Regions from separate parts of the Mesorhizobium sp. B2-1-8 genome, predicted to be linked through region 1. Evidence: riboswitches for the same ligand, from Rfam matches in the RefSeq annotation. Region 1 holds a riboswitch; the other holds the start of a gene.

Region 1 (7,524 bases):
CGTAATAGGCGGGATCGGCGATGTTGTTCTCCAGCCGCGAGATCGACGCGATCACCGCCTCGATCTTCTTGGGCAAAGAGTCCAACGCGAACTTCTGCTTGAACGACAGTTTCTTAGCCGGCCCTTTTGGCGTTGCCGGCTCGCTCTTGCCTGGTGCCGGCGCATCGCCGGCTTCTGCCTTGGCGCGCGCCTTGCGGTCGTCGAGCCTGGTGCCGCCGCGCTGCGCCAGCATATCTGAATAGCCGCCGGCATATTCGACCCAGTGGCCGCCGCCATCCGGCGCAATGATGCTGGTCACCGTACGATCAAGGAAATCGCGGTCGTGGCTGACCAGGATGACGGTGCCGGCAAAACCGGCAACCAGTTCCTGCAGCAATTCCAGCGTCTCCATATCGAGATCGTTGGTCGGCTCATCGAGCACCAAAAGGTTCGCCGGCCGCGCCAGCACGCGCGCCAGGATCAGCCGCGCCCGCTCGCCGCCGGACAATTCGCGCACCGGCGTGCGGGCCTGTTCCGGCTTGAACAGAAAATCCTTCATGTAGGAGACGACATGGCGCTGCTCGCCATTGATGACGAGGTTTTCGCCGCGCCCGTCAGTCAGATACTGTGCCAATGTCTCCTGCGGATCGACTGCCTCGCGCTTCTGGTCGAGCGTGGCGATTTCCAGATTGGTGCCGAGCCGTACCGATCCGGCATCAGGCGCCAACTCGCCGGTCAGCATCTTCAGAAGCGTCGTCTTGCCGGCGCCGTTCGGCCCGACAAGGCCGACGCGGTCGCCGCGCTGGATACGGGTCGAGAATCCCTTGACGACGGTGAGGTCGCCAAAGCCCTTCTCGATGTTCTTGGCTTCGATCACCAGCTTGCCGGATTCGGCGGCGTCGCTTGCCACCAAGGTCGCGGAGCCCTCGGCACCGCGATGGCCGCGAAAGCGCTGGCGCATGGTCTGCAGCTCGCCGAGGCGTCGCATGTTCCGCTTGCGCCGCGCCGTCACGCCATAGCGCAACCAATGCTCCTCGCGCACGATCTGGCGGCCGAGCTTGTGCTGTTCGCGCTCTTCCTCTTCCAGAACCAGGTCGCGCCATTCCTCGAAATGGCCAAAGCCCTTGTCCAGCCTGCGGGTCTGGCCACGGTCGAGCCAGACAGTGGCGCGCGACACGCGTTCGAGGAAGCGGCGGTCGTGCGAGATCACGATGAGCGCCGAGGAAGTCCGGACGAGCTCTTCTTCCAGCCATTCGATGACAGACAAATCGAGATGGTTGGTCGGTTCATCAAGAAGCAGAATGTCGGGCTCGGGCGCCATGACACGAGCAAGCGCGGCGCGCCTGGCCTCGCCGCCGGACAGGTCGCCCGGCCGCTCCTCGCCCGACAGGCCGAGATGCTCCATCAGATAGCTGGCGCGATAGGGATCGTCGGCCGGCCCTAGTCCGGCCTCGACATAGGCGCGCACATTGGCGAAGCCGTCCATGTCGGGCATTTGCGGCAGATAGCGTACTGTCGCAGAAGGCTGGCGGAACACCTCGCCATCCTGCGGTTCGATCAGGCCGGCGGCGATCTTGAGCAACGTCGACTTGCCGGACCCGTTGCGGCCGACCAGCGCGATCTTGTCGCCGGCCGAAGCGGTCAAGGCGGCGCCGTCGAGCAGCGGCGTGCCGCCGAAGGTCAGTCTTATCCCGTCGAGATTGAGAAGAGGCGGGGCCATGTCAGCTTTCGGGCAATGGATAGGGATGGGCGAGCAGCAGTGCGCGGCCATGGCTGAGCGCGATGTCGAGGCGGCCCTTGACCTCGTTGGAAATGGTCAGCGACGAACCGAAAGCCACCTCGACCTTGTCGAGCGGCCATTTGGCGCCGGTTACGGTCAGGCCGGAGAGTTCGGAAAAGCCGAGTATCGAAAACAGCGTGCCGTCGGCATAATCGAAGCCGGCCCTGCCGAGCAGCAAGGGGACAGCTTCCTGGGCGCCGCTGGTCAGAAGCACAGCTGTTCCGGCCTCGGCCAGCCGCAGGCCAAGCGCCAGATGCAGGAAGGCGTGATCGGCGCGCTTGCCGCCGAAGGCGCCCGCCAGCACAAGACGAGTCGCCCCGCGCTCGAGCGCTGCCGCGATCGCCAGTTCGCCGTCGGTCTTGTCCTTTTCCGCCGGGAAGGTTTGCCGGGGCACGGCGGCGAGACCTTCCGGCAGATCGGCCGGCACGGAATCGAAATCGCCGACCCACAGTTCCGGGACAAGGCCCAGCATCCGCGCATGGCCGATGCCGGCGTCGGCGGCGATGACGCGCGAGCCTTTGACCTGGCGGTCGAGCCGGGGCGTGCGGATGAGATCGCCGCCAAGCAGGATGGTGAATGTGCTCATATCCTGTCGCCCTTACCAGCCCGGCACGGGAAACGGAAGGCGGCAAACTCCCACTTGCGTGTCCCATCGGCCGGGCCTATGTGTCGAAACGCTCTAACGGGGTGCCGGACGCGACTTTCGCGGGCCGGCTGAGAGGTAGTCTCGCCAACCCGCTGAACCTGATCCGGTTTGTACCGGCGGAGGGATTAGACGTTTCGGACAATCCGACGCCTCAATTCCTTTCAACGCAAACGAAGGAGGCGCCGATGCGCACGCTTTTAAATTCTCTCGTCGCAGCCGTGGTAGTGACCCTGTCCGGGCCGGCTTTGGCCAAGGACAAGCTTACCGTTTATACCTATGAGAGCTTCACCGCCGACTGGGGTCCAGGCCCGGTGGTAAAGAAGGAATTCGAGGCCGAATGTGGCTGCGATGTCGAATTCGTCTCGGTCGCCGACGGCGTGGCGCTGCTCAACCGTGTCAAGCTCGAAGGCGCAGCGACCAAGGCCGACATCGTGCTTGGCCTCGACACCAATCTCACCGCCGATGCCAAGGCGTCGGGCCTGTTCGCGCCTCATGGCACGGTGAGCGATGTCAATGTGCCGGGCGGCTGGAGCGACGATACTTTCGTCCCCTTCGACTACGGCTATTTCGCCGTCGTCTATGATACCGAGAAGCTCAAGACGCCGCCGAAAAGCCTGAAGGACCTGGTCGAGGGCAGTGCCAATGACAAGATCGTCATCGAGGACCCGCGCACTTCGACGCCGGGCCTCGGCCTGCTGTTGTGGGTGAAGTCGGTCTATGGCGACAAGGCACCGGAAGCCTGGGCCAAGCTCAAGGCCAAGGTGCTGACCGTGACGCCGGGCTGGAGCGAGGCCTACGGCCTGTTTACCAAGGGCGAGGCGCCGATGGTGCTGTCCTACACCACCTCGCCGGCCTACCACATGGTCGCCGAAAACACCGAGCGCTACCAGGCGGCATCCTTCGAAGAGGGCGAGTACCTGCAGATCGAGGTTGCCGGCATCACCACCACGGGGGCCAAGAACCCGTTGGCGGCCAAGTTCATGGCTTTCATGACCGGGCCGAAATTCCAGGACGCCATCCCGGAGACCAATTGGATGTTCCCGGCCGGCAAGACCGACAAGCCGCTCAACCCCGCCTTCGACAAACTGGTCAAGCCGACCAAGACCTTGCTGTTCAGCCCCGAGGAGGTCGCCGCCAACCGCAAGGCCTGGGTGGACGAATGGCTGGCGGTGATGAGCAAGTAGGTTTTGTGGGCTAATCTCGTGAGATGACCGCTCTACGGCGCCCCCCTCTGTCCTGCCGGACATCTCCCCCACGAGGGGGGCGCCAAGGAACACAATGTTTCCCAAGTCGATCGTTGGTTCTCAGTGCAACGCGCATCTGATCCCCGCATCACCGCCGGCATCACCGCGCTCGCGGCAACCACACTGCTGGTCGGCGGCGCTTTTGCCGGCCTTATCATCGAAGGCGCCCACGATTTTTCCGGCGCCTGGGCCGCCTTCGATCCTTACCTCTTCCGTGTCGTGCGCTTCACGCTCTGGCAGGCGGCCCTGTCGACGCTGCTCTCGGTCGGGCCCGCCCTGTTCGTGGCGCGGGCGCTGTCGCGGCATCCACGTTTCCCCGGCCGCGCCTTCATCCTGCGGCTCTTCGCCGTGCCGCTGGCTCTGCCGGCGGTCGTCGCGGCGCTCGGCATCCTGGCGCTCTACGGCCGCGCCGGCTATTTCGCCGGTCTGTTCAACTGGGTTGGCGGCCGGGACTGGCCGGGCATCTATGGCCTGTCCGGCATTCTCGTTGCCCATGTCTTCTTCAACCTGCCGCTGGCCACCCGCCTGCTCCTCGAGGCGCTGCAGACCATTCCCTCAGACCAGTGGCGGCTGGCGAGCCAGCTCGGGATGGGAGCGCGGCCGGCATTTCGGCTGATCGAATGGCCGACGCTGCGCGCCGCCTTGCCCGGCGTCGCCGGACTTGTCTTCATGCTCTGCATCACATCCTTCACCATCGTGCTGACGCTTGGCGGCGGGCCGGCCGCGACGACGCTGGAGGTCGGCATCTATCAGGCATTGCGCTTCGATTTCGATCCCGCGCGGGCTGTCGCGCTGACATTGCTGCAGATCGGCTTGACCTTCATCGTGGTGCTGGCGCTGACCCGGCTCGGCGCCAATGTCGTCGGCGACACCAACCTGCCGGTCGCGCCGCGCCGCTATCTCTCGGTCAACAGGACCGAGGCCTCGCTGAACGCTATCCTCATCGTGTTGGCTTCGCTCTTCGTTGCCGGGCCGATGGCGGCGACCGTGGCGGCCGGATTGGGCGCCGATCTCGGCCGGCTGGCCGGCGAGGCCACTGTCCGGCAGGCGACACTGACCAGTGCCGTGCTCGCTTTCCTGTCGGCGCTGCTTTCGGTGATGCTTTCGCTGGCCCTGACCATGGCGCGCCGGGCGCTGGCGCTGAACCGCCGCTCCGGCCCAAGGACACTGCTCGAACATGCCACCGATACCGGCGCCGGCTTTGTGCTGGTCGTGCCGCCGATCGTCATCGGCGCCGGCTGGTTCCTGTTGCTGCGCCATGTCGGCGATGTCTTTGCCATCGCCCCGCTCATGGTCGTCACCGTCAACGCCGTCATGGCGATGCCTTTCGCGTTGCGCGCCATCCGTCCCGCCTATGACGCGGCAAGCGAGCGTCACGAACGGCTCTGCGCGCAGCTCGGCATTTCCGGCTGGGCAAGACTGCGGCTGGTCGACTGGCCGTCGCTGCGGCGGCCGCTCGCCACCGCCTTTGCGTTCGCCATGGCGCTGTCGCTTGGCGATCTCGGCGTCATCGCCCTGTTCGGCAGTGATTCCGTGCAGACCTTGCCCTACCTTCTCCTGGCTCGCATGGGCAGCTACCGCACGCAGGACGCCGCCGGCCTGGCACTGCTACTCGGCCTTGTCTGCCTGGCACTGGTGCTGGCAGCGGACCGGCTGGGAAAGGGGATGGCCCGCGATGTTTGACAGGGCTGCTGACGGCAAGGGGGTTACGGTGCGGCTGGACAAGGTCTCGTTCAGTTATGGCGAGGCATTGTTCGCCTTCGATGTCGAGTTCACGGCTGCGCAAATCACCGCCATCATGGGGCCGAGCGGTTCGGGAAAGTCGACGCTGCTCAGTCTGGTGGCCGGGTTCGAGACGCCGAGATCCGGGCGCCTGCTGATCGGCGGGGCCGATGTCGGCGGCGAGCCGCCGGCCGTGCGGCCGGTGTCGATGGTGTTCCAGGAGAACAATCTTTTCGCGCATCTTTCCGTCGAGCAGAATGTCGGGCTCGGCCGTTCGCCATCGTTGCGACTGACCGATGCCGACCACGCCGATATCGCGGAGGCGCTTGGGCGCACCGGCCTTGCCGGCAAGGAGAAGCGGCTGCCGCGTGAACTTTCGGGCGGTGAGCGCCAGCGCGTCGCCCTGGCTCGCGTGCTGGTGCGTGACCGCCCGGTGCTGCTGCTCGACGAACCCTTCGCCTCGCTCGGACCCGCGTTGCGCGACGACATGCTCGACCTGGTTGCCAGCCTCCATGCCGAGCGTGGCATGACGGTGCTGTTCGTCACGCACCAGCCGCAGGATGCCCGCCGGATCGGCCAGAAGGTGGTGTTTCTGGACAATGGCGCCGTCGCCGCCACAGGCACCTCCGACGATTTCTTTGCAGGGGCTGGTCCGGAGGCGTTCAGGCGCTACATCGGTGCGGCTGCCGGGGATGCCTTATCACGAGATATTGCCCGGAAGCGGACATAATTTACGCTCAAACCGGCCCGAGGCGATGTGGCGCTTGCTTGCCATGACTGGAGTAGTGTGGCTAGGTCCGCTCGATACCGGTCCGGCACAGGCCGTGATTTGCCTACAGCATCTGCTGCCCGCCCCGAGCGCGCGACCGACGCTGTAGCAGTTTGTTTTGCGCATGACACGGTCCGTTGGCCATGCGTAAGGACCTGAAAGGAAGCCATTCTGGCGATCGGCGCTGACAGGCTACGAATGAATCCGCTGGCGCGCTTTCTCGCGCTCGCCGGCTTTGCCGTGGCGCTGGCAAGCTGCCAGATGTTTACGCCTCCGGAAGTCCAGGAATCCGGCTTCCAGCCATCCGACAAGCCGATCACGGTGGACAATGTCGCCGCCAACAACAAGCTTGCCGAACTCGCCAAGGCGCAGCATCCGCGTATCCTGGCGACCTATGGTGGCGAGTATTCCGATCCCAAGCTCGAGCGCATGGTCGCCAAGGTGGTCGGCAATCTGACCGTGGTGTCGGCTAACCCGACCCAGACCTATCGCATCACCATCCTCAATTCGCCCAACGTCAACGCTTTCGCGCTGCCGGGCGGCTATCTCTACATCACGCGCGGCCTGTTGGCGCTGGCCAATGATTCGTCCGAGCTCGCCGCCGTCATCGCGCATGAAATGGGACACGTCACCGCCAATCACGGCCTGCAACGCCAGCAGCTGGAGGCCGAGGAAGGCCTTGCGACCAAGGTCGTTTCCGATGTGCTCGGCGACAGCCCGACCGCCAAGGCAGCACTGATCCGCGGCAAGCTCAGGCTGGCGCAGTTCTCGCGCAACCAGGAACTGGAGGCTGACGCCATTGGCATCAAGTCGATCGGCGAAGCCGGCTACGATCCCTATGCCGCCGGCCGCTTCCTGCAGTCGATGTCGGCCTACACCGATTTCCGTTCGATCAGCGGTGCCACGGACGCCAGCCTCGACTTCCTGGCCACGCATCCCAGCACGCCGCAACGCATCGATCTGGCACAGCGCCACGCCCGCCAATTCGGCGCGCCCGGTTTCGGCACGCGCGATCGCGATTCCTTCCTCGCCGGCATAGACGGCCTGCTTTATGGCGACACGCCGGAAGAGGGCTATGTGCGCGGCGAAACCTTCCTGCATCCGGGTCTCGGCGTGTCGTTCACGGTGCCGGACGGTTTCATCATCGACAATTCGGCGGCAGCGGTGACGGCAACGGGTCCGGGCGACATAGCGATCCGCTTCGACGGCGTTTCGATCGACAAGAACCGCGCCTTGACCGACTATATCAGAAGCGGCTGGGTGGCCGGCCTCGACGACAGCACCGTCAAGCAGGAAACCATCAACGGCAATGAGGCCGCGACCGCGCATGCCGGCGCCGAAGGCTGGCAGTTCGACATCGCGGTGATCCGTGCCGGCGGCCAGG
Region 2 (7,524 bases), 1.6 Mb from region 1:
TGGCCCGGCGACGCTGATCATGGTCGCCTCATTGTTCACCGGCGCCGGCGAAGCCTGGGGCGCGCCGATGTACAATCTTGTCGGCGTGGTGGTGCTCGCCTTCCTCGGCCACCGGCTCAGTGCCCTTGAGATGCGAAGGCTGGCGGTCTGCGCGTTCATCTGCATCGTCACCATGTCGGGCGCCTATGCGGCCATCCGCTGGACGAACTGCAATGTGCGCGGACGCATGGACGCCGTCTGCTGGCCGGCGCAGCCGATCTCGGACGAGGCAGAGGCAATCTGGCACGCGGCGGCGCCTGGCCGGCTCGACATCGTCGGTGGCGACACCAATCTCGCCATGCTGGCGGGCCTCAGTGCCTATGACAAGCCGTCGATCTTCACCGACCTCGATATGCGGTTCGCACCCTGGATCTCGAGGCAGCGGTTGCGCGACCATGGCATGCTGATGGTTTGGCGGGGTCCCGGCGTGCCGTCATGGCTGCGGGCATGGTTGGGCAACATCCCGGTCAAGACCGTTCTTTTCAACTGGTCGCGCGCGGCGCCGCCGGTGGCGATCAGTTTTGCCGCCATTCCGCCTGGTACGCGATATCTGCCGGTTGCCGCCAGCAGCCGGACCAGGCATCCGCGCATCTGAGCGGCGTCATGCAACCCATTCCCTTTGAGGCGTCTTTCACGGGTGCAACCGAATGGCCGCTCTGGACGAAGCAGGCGACAATGCCCATTTACGGGAATATCCGAATTTGTTGTCGCGCAATTCCCGATTGAAAGCCGCTACAGTTTCCCCGGGATTGCCTTTTGAGGAGACCTTACATGGCGACTTCGAGCGAACGTGCAGTGCTTGCCGGTGGCTGCTTCTGGGGTATGCAGGATCTGATCCGGCGCTTCCCGGGCGTCCTCGCCACGCGTGTCGGCTACAGCGGCGGCGACGTGCCTAATGCCACCTATCGCAATCATGGCACGCATGCCGAAGCCATCGAGATCACGTTCGATCCGGCGAAAATCAGCTTCCGCCAGCTTCTGGAATTCTTCTTCCAGATCCACGATCCGACGACGCGCAACCGCCAGGGCAACGATGTCGGCATGAGCTATCGCTCGGCCATCTACTACACCAGCGAGGAGCAGAAGCGCGTGGCGGAGGACACCATCGCCGATGTCGATGCCTCCGGCCTGTGGCCCGGCAAGGTCGTCACCGAACTCGCGCCGGCCGGAGCGTTCTGGGAGGCCGAGCCGGAGCACCAGGATTATCTGGAGAGATATCCCAATGGCTACACCTGCCATTTCGTCAGGCCAGGCTGGAAGCTGCCGGTCCGCGAAAAGGCAGTTTCATGAGTTTTTTGGCAGTTGGCAGGTATAAGCGCCCACCGATTGCCGCAAGACCATATCAATCGCGGCTGTCAACGTCGTCCGGTGGTTGACAGTTCGAATCGGCGCGAGCCGCCGGCCGGTCGTGACGGATACTAAAACCAATGCGCATGGAAAGCGCGGAACTTGCGTCCGCGCTTTCCATGCCGCGAAACTACTTACCGCAGGTCTTGTCGTTCACGGTCGGCGCAGTCGCGTTGCCATTGGCATCCGTCTGCGCGCCCTGCGGATTGGTCGGGCAATTCTGATCCGCGTTGGAATTCATGTCTCCCGGCATGATGGTTATGCTGTTGGTTGCGCCCGGATCGATTGTATTGGGCGAAGCCGGGGTACTTGGGTCTACGGTGACCGACTTGCCGCTGCCGCCCGACCCATCCGCGCCGGCCGCGCTATTGCTTTGCGCCATGGCGGATGTTGCAAGGGCAATGGTGAAGGCCGAAGCCGCGAGGATTTTCGTGAGCATGGCTTGTCTCCATTCTGTGAATTCGTCGCCGGAGCGGTTCACAGGCTTCACGGAAGCAACTGACCGCTCTATCTTTTTGTTTTGACGCATTCCGGCAGGAAAACCGCTTCGCACTTTTCCTGCGATTGCGTCTGGCGACTGGTGGGACAACCTCTCGGCATCGCGAAGGTTCCAGACAGATTTCCGAGCCGGCGGGCACCCGATTGCCGCCACGCTGGCGCAATGCTTTTGTCGCAGCTTGCTGAAAAAATAGCTTTCCCAACCGATCGAATGGTGCTTTAACGCCGCCATCCACAGGGGTGCTCCGTACGGTCGGGGCTGAGACGGGGGCGGCAAGCCCACAGACCCTAGAAGCTGATCTGGGTAATACCAGCGGAGCGAGGCGGGCGATGTTTTCAGGCGCACAGGTTTCCCTATATCCCATGGCCGACGATTTTGTCGGCGTCATCCTGGGCGCGCTCGGCGCGCTCGATCCGTATCGCGACAGGCTCAGGATCGAGACCGACGATATCTCGACCCTGCTGGTCGGCCCCCCAGAGGTGTTGTTCCCGGCGCTGCGCGACCTCTTCGTGGCTGCGTCCGGCAGCGGCAAGCATTGCGTGCTGTCGGCCACCATTTCGCGTGGCTGCCCAGGTGAGCCGGACGATCCGATCTGCCGCTCCGACACGTTCGGCGGACCTGCCGGGCCACTCGGCCCGCGCAAGCAAGCCGCCATTGCCGCCGTGCGCGGTGCGCCCGCCACCGGCCAGCCAGCGGCGGCGCAGTTCTCGCTCTATGTGATGGGCACGGACGACCACATGGACGAGATTTATGGCTGCATCGATTTCCTGAAGCAGTCCGGCGTCTACGATCGCTCCAAGAATTTCTGCACCAAGTTGCGCGGCGATGCCGGAGCGATCTTCTCGGCGCTCGACGAAGCCTTCTGCCGCTTCGGGCCAGGCGCAGGTCACGTAACCCTCGACGTCACGGTTTCGGCCAACAGTCCCACTGCCGTCTGAACCGCTCGCGCCGACGCGCGAGCGCCGTCAAGGTCATCCTCTCGTGGTTTCATCGTCATTCAACCCGCGTCACCTCGCGGGCTTCTTCGCCCAGGCAGCGCCGGCCGTGATATCGATCGGTCTGGTGTTCGTGGCGTGGGAACTCTACGCAAACCATTCCGGCATCAAGCCGACGGTTCTGCCGCCGCCCTCGCGCGTCTTCGAACAGGCGGTGCTCAATCGTGACGCGCTGCTCGACAACGCCGTTCCCACCATCCGCGCCACGCTGATCGGTTTTGCCTGTTCGCTCAGTACCGCCTTCGCGCTATCGATGCTGGTCGACTTCTTCCAGCCTTTGCGGCGCGCGCTGTTTCCCGTGTTCATCGTCAGCCAGACCTTGCCGCTGGTCGCCATCGCGCCATTGGTGGTGCTGTGGTTCGGTTTCGGGCTGATGCCCAAGATCATGCTGGTGGCGCTGGTCACCTTCTTCCCGATGCTGGTGGCCCTGGTGCAGGGCTACGAGGCTACCGAGGTCGAGATCGGGCAGATGCTGCGCGCCATGGGAGCAGGGCGCTGGCGGGTCTTCATGCTGGCACGGTTGCCTTCGGCGCTGCCTTATTTCTTCGCTGGCCTCAGGATTTCCATCACCTACGCCGTCGTCGGCGCCATCTTCGCCGAATATGCGGGCGCGGCCAAGGGGCTGGGCATCTACATGCTCAACGCCAAGAACAATTTCCGTCCCGACCTGGTGCTCGCCGCCGTTGGCGTCAGCGCAGCGCTCACCCTCGTCCTGTTCGGGCTGACGGTGCTGCTGCAGCGTCTTGCCATGCCCTGGGAACGAGCCGCTGGAAAAGGCCCGCAAGCATGAGCCGGCTCGAATTGCGGCACATGCGCAAGGCCTTTGGCGGGCTCGAAGTGCTCGCCGACATTTCGCTGCGCGTGGATGCCGGCGAATTCGTCTCCATCCTTGGGCCCTCGGGTGCCGGCAAGTCGACGCTGTTCCAGCTTCTGACCGGCGCCGAGCATGGCGAGGGTGGGATGTTCTTCGACGGCGCGCCGCTCGACGATCATGGCAGGCATTTCGCCTTCATGCCGCAGCGCGACGCGCTGATGCCGTGGCGGCGCATCCTCGACAACACGACGCTTGGGCTCGAGGTGCAAGGCGTCAGCCGCAAGGCGGCGCAGACGCGGGTCGCGCCGCTGTTTGCCGAGTTCGGGCTTGCCGGCTTCGAGCGGCATTTCCCGGCGCAGCTTTCGGGCGGCATGCGCCAGCGCGCGGCGCTGCTGCGTACCGTGGTGCAGGAACGCGACATGTTGCTGCTCGACGAGCCGTTCGGCGCGCTCGATGCACTGACCCGCGCGGCCATGCAGCGCTGGCTCGAACAGATGTGGCGGCATCATCGCTGGACGGCGTTGCTGATCACCCATGATGTACGCGAAGCCGTGTTCCTATCCGACCGCATCTATGTGCTGTCCGCGCGGCCGGCCCGTGTCGTGCGCGAGATCAAGGTGCCACTGCCGCGCCCGCGCGATCCAACCAGCGCTGCCACACGGCAGGCCGGGGCACTCGAGGCCGAGATCCTCGATATTTTGCTCAACCTCCCGCCATCCAAAGGACATGATCATGACTGACTTGACGCGCAGGCAAGCTCTGCTGCTCACACTTGCCGGCAGCGTACCGCTGATCACCGGATCGAGCCGCTCCTTCGCGGCGACGCGGAAGGTGACCGTCGCCCTCGACTGGACGGTCAACACCAACCACATCGGGCTGTTCGTCGCGCGCGACAAGGGGTTTTATCGCGAGGCCGGTCTGGAGGTCGATATTGTGCCTTACAGCGACACCAGCGCCGGCACGCTTGTTGCCAACCGCGTCGCCGATTTCGGCATCAACGGCACCATTAGCCTGTTCACCCAGAAGACCGCCGGCGCCGACTTGAAGGCCGTCTATGCCGTCGTGCAGTCCGAAACAGGTCGGCTGGTGTTCAATGCGGCGCGCAGCGCGATCAAAAGCCCGAAGGATCTGGATGGCCTGACCTATGGCGGCTTTGGCAGTGCCTGGGAGAACGCGCTGATTTCGACCATCATCCGACATGATGGCGGCAAGGGCGATTTCGAGACGGTGACGCTCGGCACTTCCGCCTACGAGGCGCTGGCCAACGGTTCGGTCGACTTCACGCTCGAAGTATCGACCTGGGAGGGCGTCGAAGCCGAACTCAAAGGCGTCAAGCAGCGCAGCTTCGTCTACGCCGACTATGGCGTCCCCGACGAGCACACCACGCTCATCTCTTCGAGCGAAGCGTATCTCAAGGCAAACCCAGAACTGGCGTCGTCCTTCATCCAGGCAACGCGGCGCGGCTATCAGTTCGCGGTCGATCATCCAGAGGAAGCCGCCAGGCTGCTGATCGCGGCCAACAAGGACGCCCTGACCAATCCGGCGTTGATCCATGCCTCGTTGAAGACACTGATCGAGGGGCACTATCTGCGCGGACAAGACGGTGCCATCGGCATCATGAATCCGGCCAAGATGGAAGCGATCGGCTCCTATCTCCTCGCCACCGGCATCCTGCACGACGCCGATGGCAAGATTGTCGCGCAACGTCCGGATTTCGCGGGATATTTCAGCAACGGGTACCTCAGATAGGCACCGACGCGGAAACCGCGAAAAAGGTCGTATCGTCCGACGCCGGACGCGAGGATGTGGCCAGGTCGCAGCCCGACAAACCGCGGGTACGGCCTTCACCTTCGATCCTGTTTGATGCCGATCCGATCTTCCCAGTTAACGGCCCGGCAATGGTTGCGTGCAAAGGTCGCCCCGAGGGATCATCGGGATGCTTGCCTTGCTCATGTCAAAAAGTGACACACTTTCGCGTGCGGCTGACAACAGGCTTTTGTCCGCGGCGCGCAAGCACGAGATTCTGCTCGACCTGCGCGAAGGCTTCTTTCGCGCCTGTGCGCTGCTGTGCGCGGGGCTGTTCGTCTATCGCGGCGTCTATCAGCTTGTCGAGGATCCGACTCGGCTCAATGTCGCGCTGGTGGCGATTTCCGAGATACTCACCTTCACCTGGCTGCTTCTGTCGCGGCGTCCGGTGACGCGTGACTGGAATCCGCTTACGGTCATCGTTTCGGTGACGGCCAGTTTTGGCGTTGCGTTGATCAGCCTCCAGCCAGGCATTGCACTCATCCCCCTTTATGTTGCCGCGCCGTTACAGGTCATCGCACTGTTGTTCGTTATATGGGGCAAGATATCGCTGGGGCGCTCTTTTGCGATCCTGCCCGCCAATCGCGGTGTGATGACGGGCGGTGCCTATCGGCTGGTGCGGCATCCGATCTATGCCGGCTACCTCGCCGGCCATGTGCTCTACCTCCTGTCGGCCTTTTCCTTCCACAATCTCGCGGTCTATGCGGTGATCACCTATCTCCAGCTTTACCGCATCTTGCGCGAGGAGGCGCTGTTGGCCGCCGTGCCGGAGTATCGCGCCTACATGGAACGCGTGCGCTACAGGTTGTGCTACCGGGTCTTCTGAGAGCAAGATCGCCAAGGCACTGCCGCCAATCCAATTTTTCTGGGATAGGCCAACGGATCGCACTGACGCGGTTTGAGGTTCGTCAACGGGAATCCGGACAGGATTGCATTCAGACAATAGCGAGATTCCCGCAAATTTCACGCCGCTGAGGCTGAAGCAGGCCGCGGAACCAGCCGTGGGGCTTTGACCGCACTCTCCTGGCCTCCGGCCGGTTGGAAAGCCGGCCGTCCAGGCGGCTTTCCGCGTTGCGGCCCGAGCGTTCCGTAGCCGCGATGGTCCGGCGGAACGCCAACCTCCCTAAAACGTTCATACCTTTGCAACATCCGAAATGGCGCGATGTTGAACCCGCGCGAGAGCGCGCATTCAGGAGCAGGGAAGGCTATGGGTCTTGGAACGATACTTATCATTATTCTAATCCTCGCGCTGCTAGGCGGCTTCAGCGGTCTCGGCGGCGGCCCGTTCTATGGAACCGGTTATTATGGTGGTGGCGGTCTCGGACTTGTGTTGCTCATCGTCATCATCCTTGTGGTTCTGGGACGCATTTAGCAGTTCGATCACGGCGGCAATCGCAATCGCGTGACCACGCTCACGTCGCCGGGCACCGAATTGTGATGCAAGCAAGCCGCCTTGTGATCCGGCATTCCGCGGGACTCGCGTATGGTGATTGCGGTCCACACCCCCCGTGGAAACAAGAGGAGAGGGTCCCACCCCTTCATTCTCCTCCAAGGCCCGCCCCGGTGTCCCCGGAGCGGGCTTTCTTTTTAGCAAAGCGATTGCCTCGAAGTGCCGGGTCGCCGCCGGGCGGACGCGGGGCGACTTGCGGTGAAGCGTCCGTGGGCGCCGATCGTTGACAGAGTTCACATAGCAAGATATTGAACAGGATTATACAGGTTCACTGAACAGGTACGTATATGAAGCGGCGCGCGGTTCAACTGTCTCCCGGCACGGGCAAGCCCGAGCAGATCGCGACCGTTCTCGAGCACGAGATACGCTCCGGCGTTCTTGGTTTCGGTGACAGGCTGCAGAGCGAGAACGAGCTCGTCCAGCGCTTCTCCGTCAGCCGGAATACCGTCCGCAAGGGTCTCGAGGAGCTCTCCAGTCGCGGGCTGATCACCACCAAGGGCGGTATAGGCTCTTTCGTCACTTTTGATGGCAAGCCGGTCGATGACGCCATCGGCTGGTCGCGGGCGCTGGCCAA

What was found. A riboswitch is a leader RNA that binds a small molecule or an ion and turns the genes downstream of it on or off. The one in region 1 is predicted to bind thiamine pyrophosphate.
Region 2: linked by a shared signal. The riboswitch ahead of FJ970_RS14470 (YkoF family thiamine/hydroxymethylpyrimidine-binding protein) and the one ahead of thiB (thiamine ABC transporter substrate binding subunit) in region 1 are both predicted to bind thiamine pyrophosphate.

Annotation. Positions count from the first base shown of each region.
Region 1 is NZ_CP083952.1:1,347,363-1,354,886, forward strand. Features, by position in the region: gene FJ970_RS06565 (ABC-F family ATP-binding cassette domain-containing protein) at 1-1,699, opposite strand, end outside; gene FJ970_RS06570 (thiamine diphosphokinase) at 1,701-2,345, opposite strand; TPP riboswitch at 2,433-2,547, shown strand; gene thiB (thiamine ABC transporter substrate binding subunit) at 2,591-3,589, shown strand; gene thiP (thiamine/thiamine pyrophosphate ABC transporter permease) at 3,713-5,332, shown strand; gene thiQ (thiamine ABC transporter ATP-binding protein) at 5,325-6,101, shown strand; gene FJ970_RS06590 (M48 family metalloprotease) at 6,339-7,524, shown strand, end outside.
Region 2 is NZ_CP083952.1:2,938,426-2,945,949, forward strand. Features, by position in the region: gene FJ970_RS14455 (glycosyltransferase family 39 protein) at 1-634, shown strand, start outside; gene msrA (peptide-methionine (S)-S-oxide reductase MsrA) at 811-1,329, shown strand; gene FJ970_RS33795 (hypothetical protein) at 1,517-2,116, opposite strand; TPP riboswitch at 2,111-2,224, shown strand; gene FJ970_RS14470 (YkoF family thiamine/hydroxymethylpyrimidine-binding protein) at 2,215-2,823, shown strand; gene FJ970_RS14475 (ABC transporter permease) at 2,867-3,670, shown strand; gene FJ970_RS14480 (ABC transporter ATP-binding protein) at 3,667-4,434, shown strand; gene FJ970_RS14485 (ABC transporter substrate-binding protein) at 4,427-5,443, shown strand; gene FJ970_RS14490 (methyltransferase family protein) at 5,646-6,326, shown strand; gene FJ970_RS14495 (DUF3309 family protein) at 6,708-6,872, shown strand; gene FJ970_RS14500 (GntR family transcriptional regulator) at 7,238-7,524, shown strand, end outside.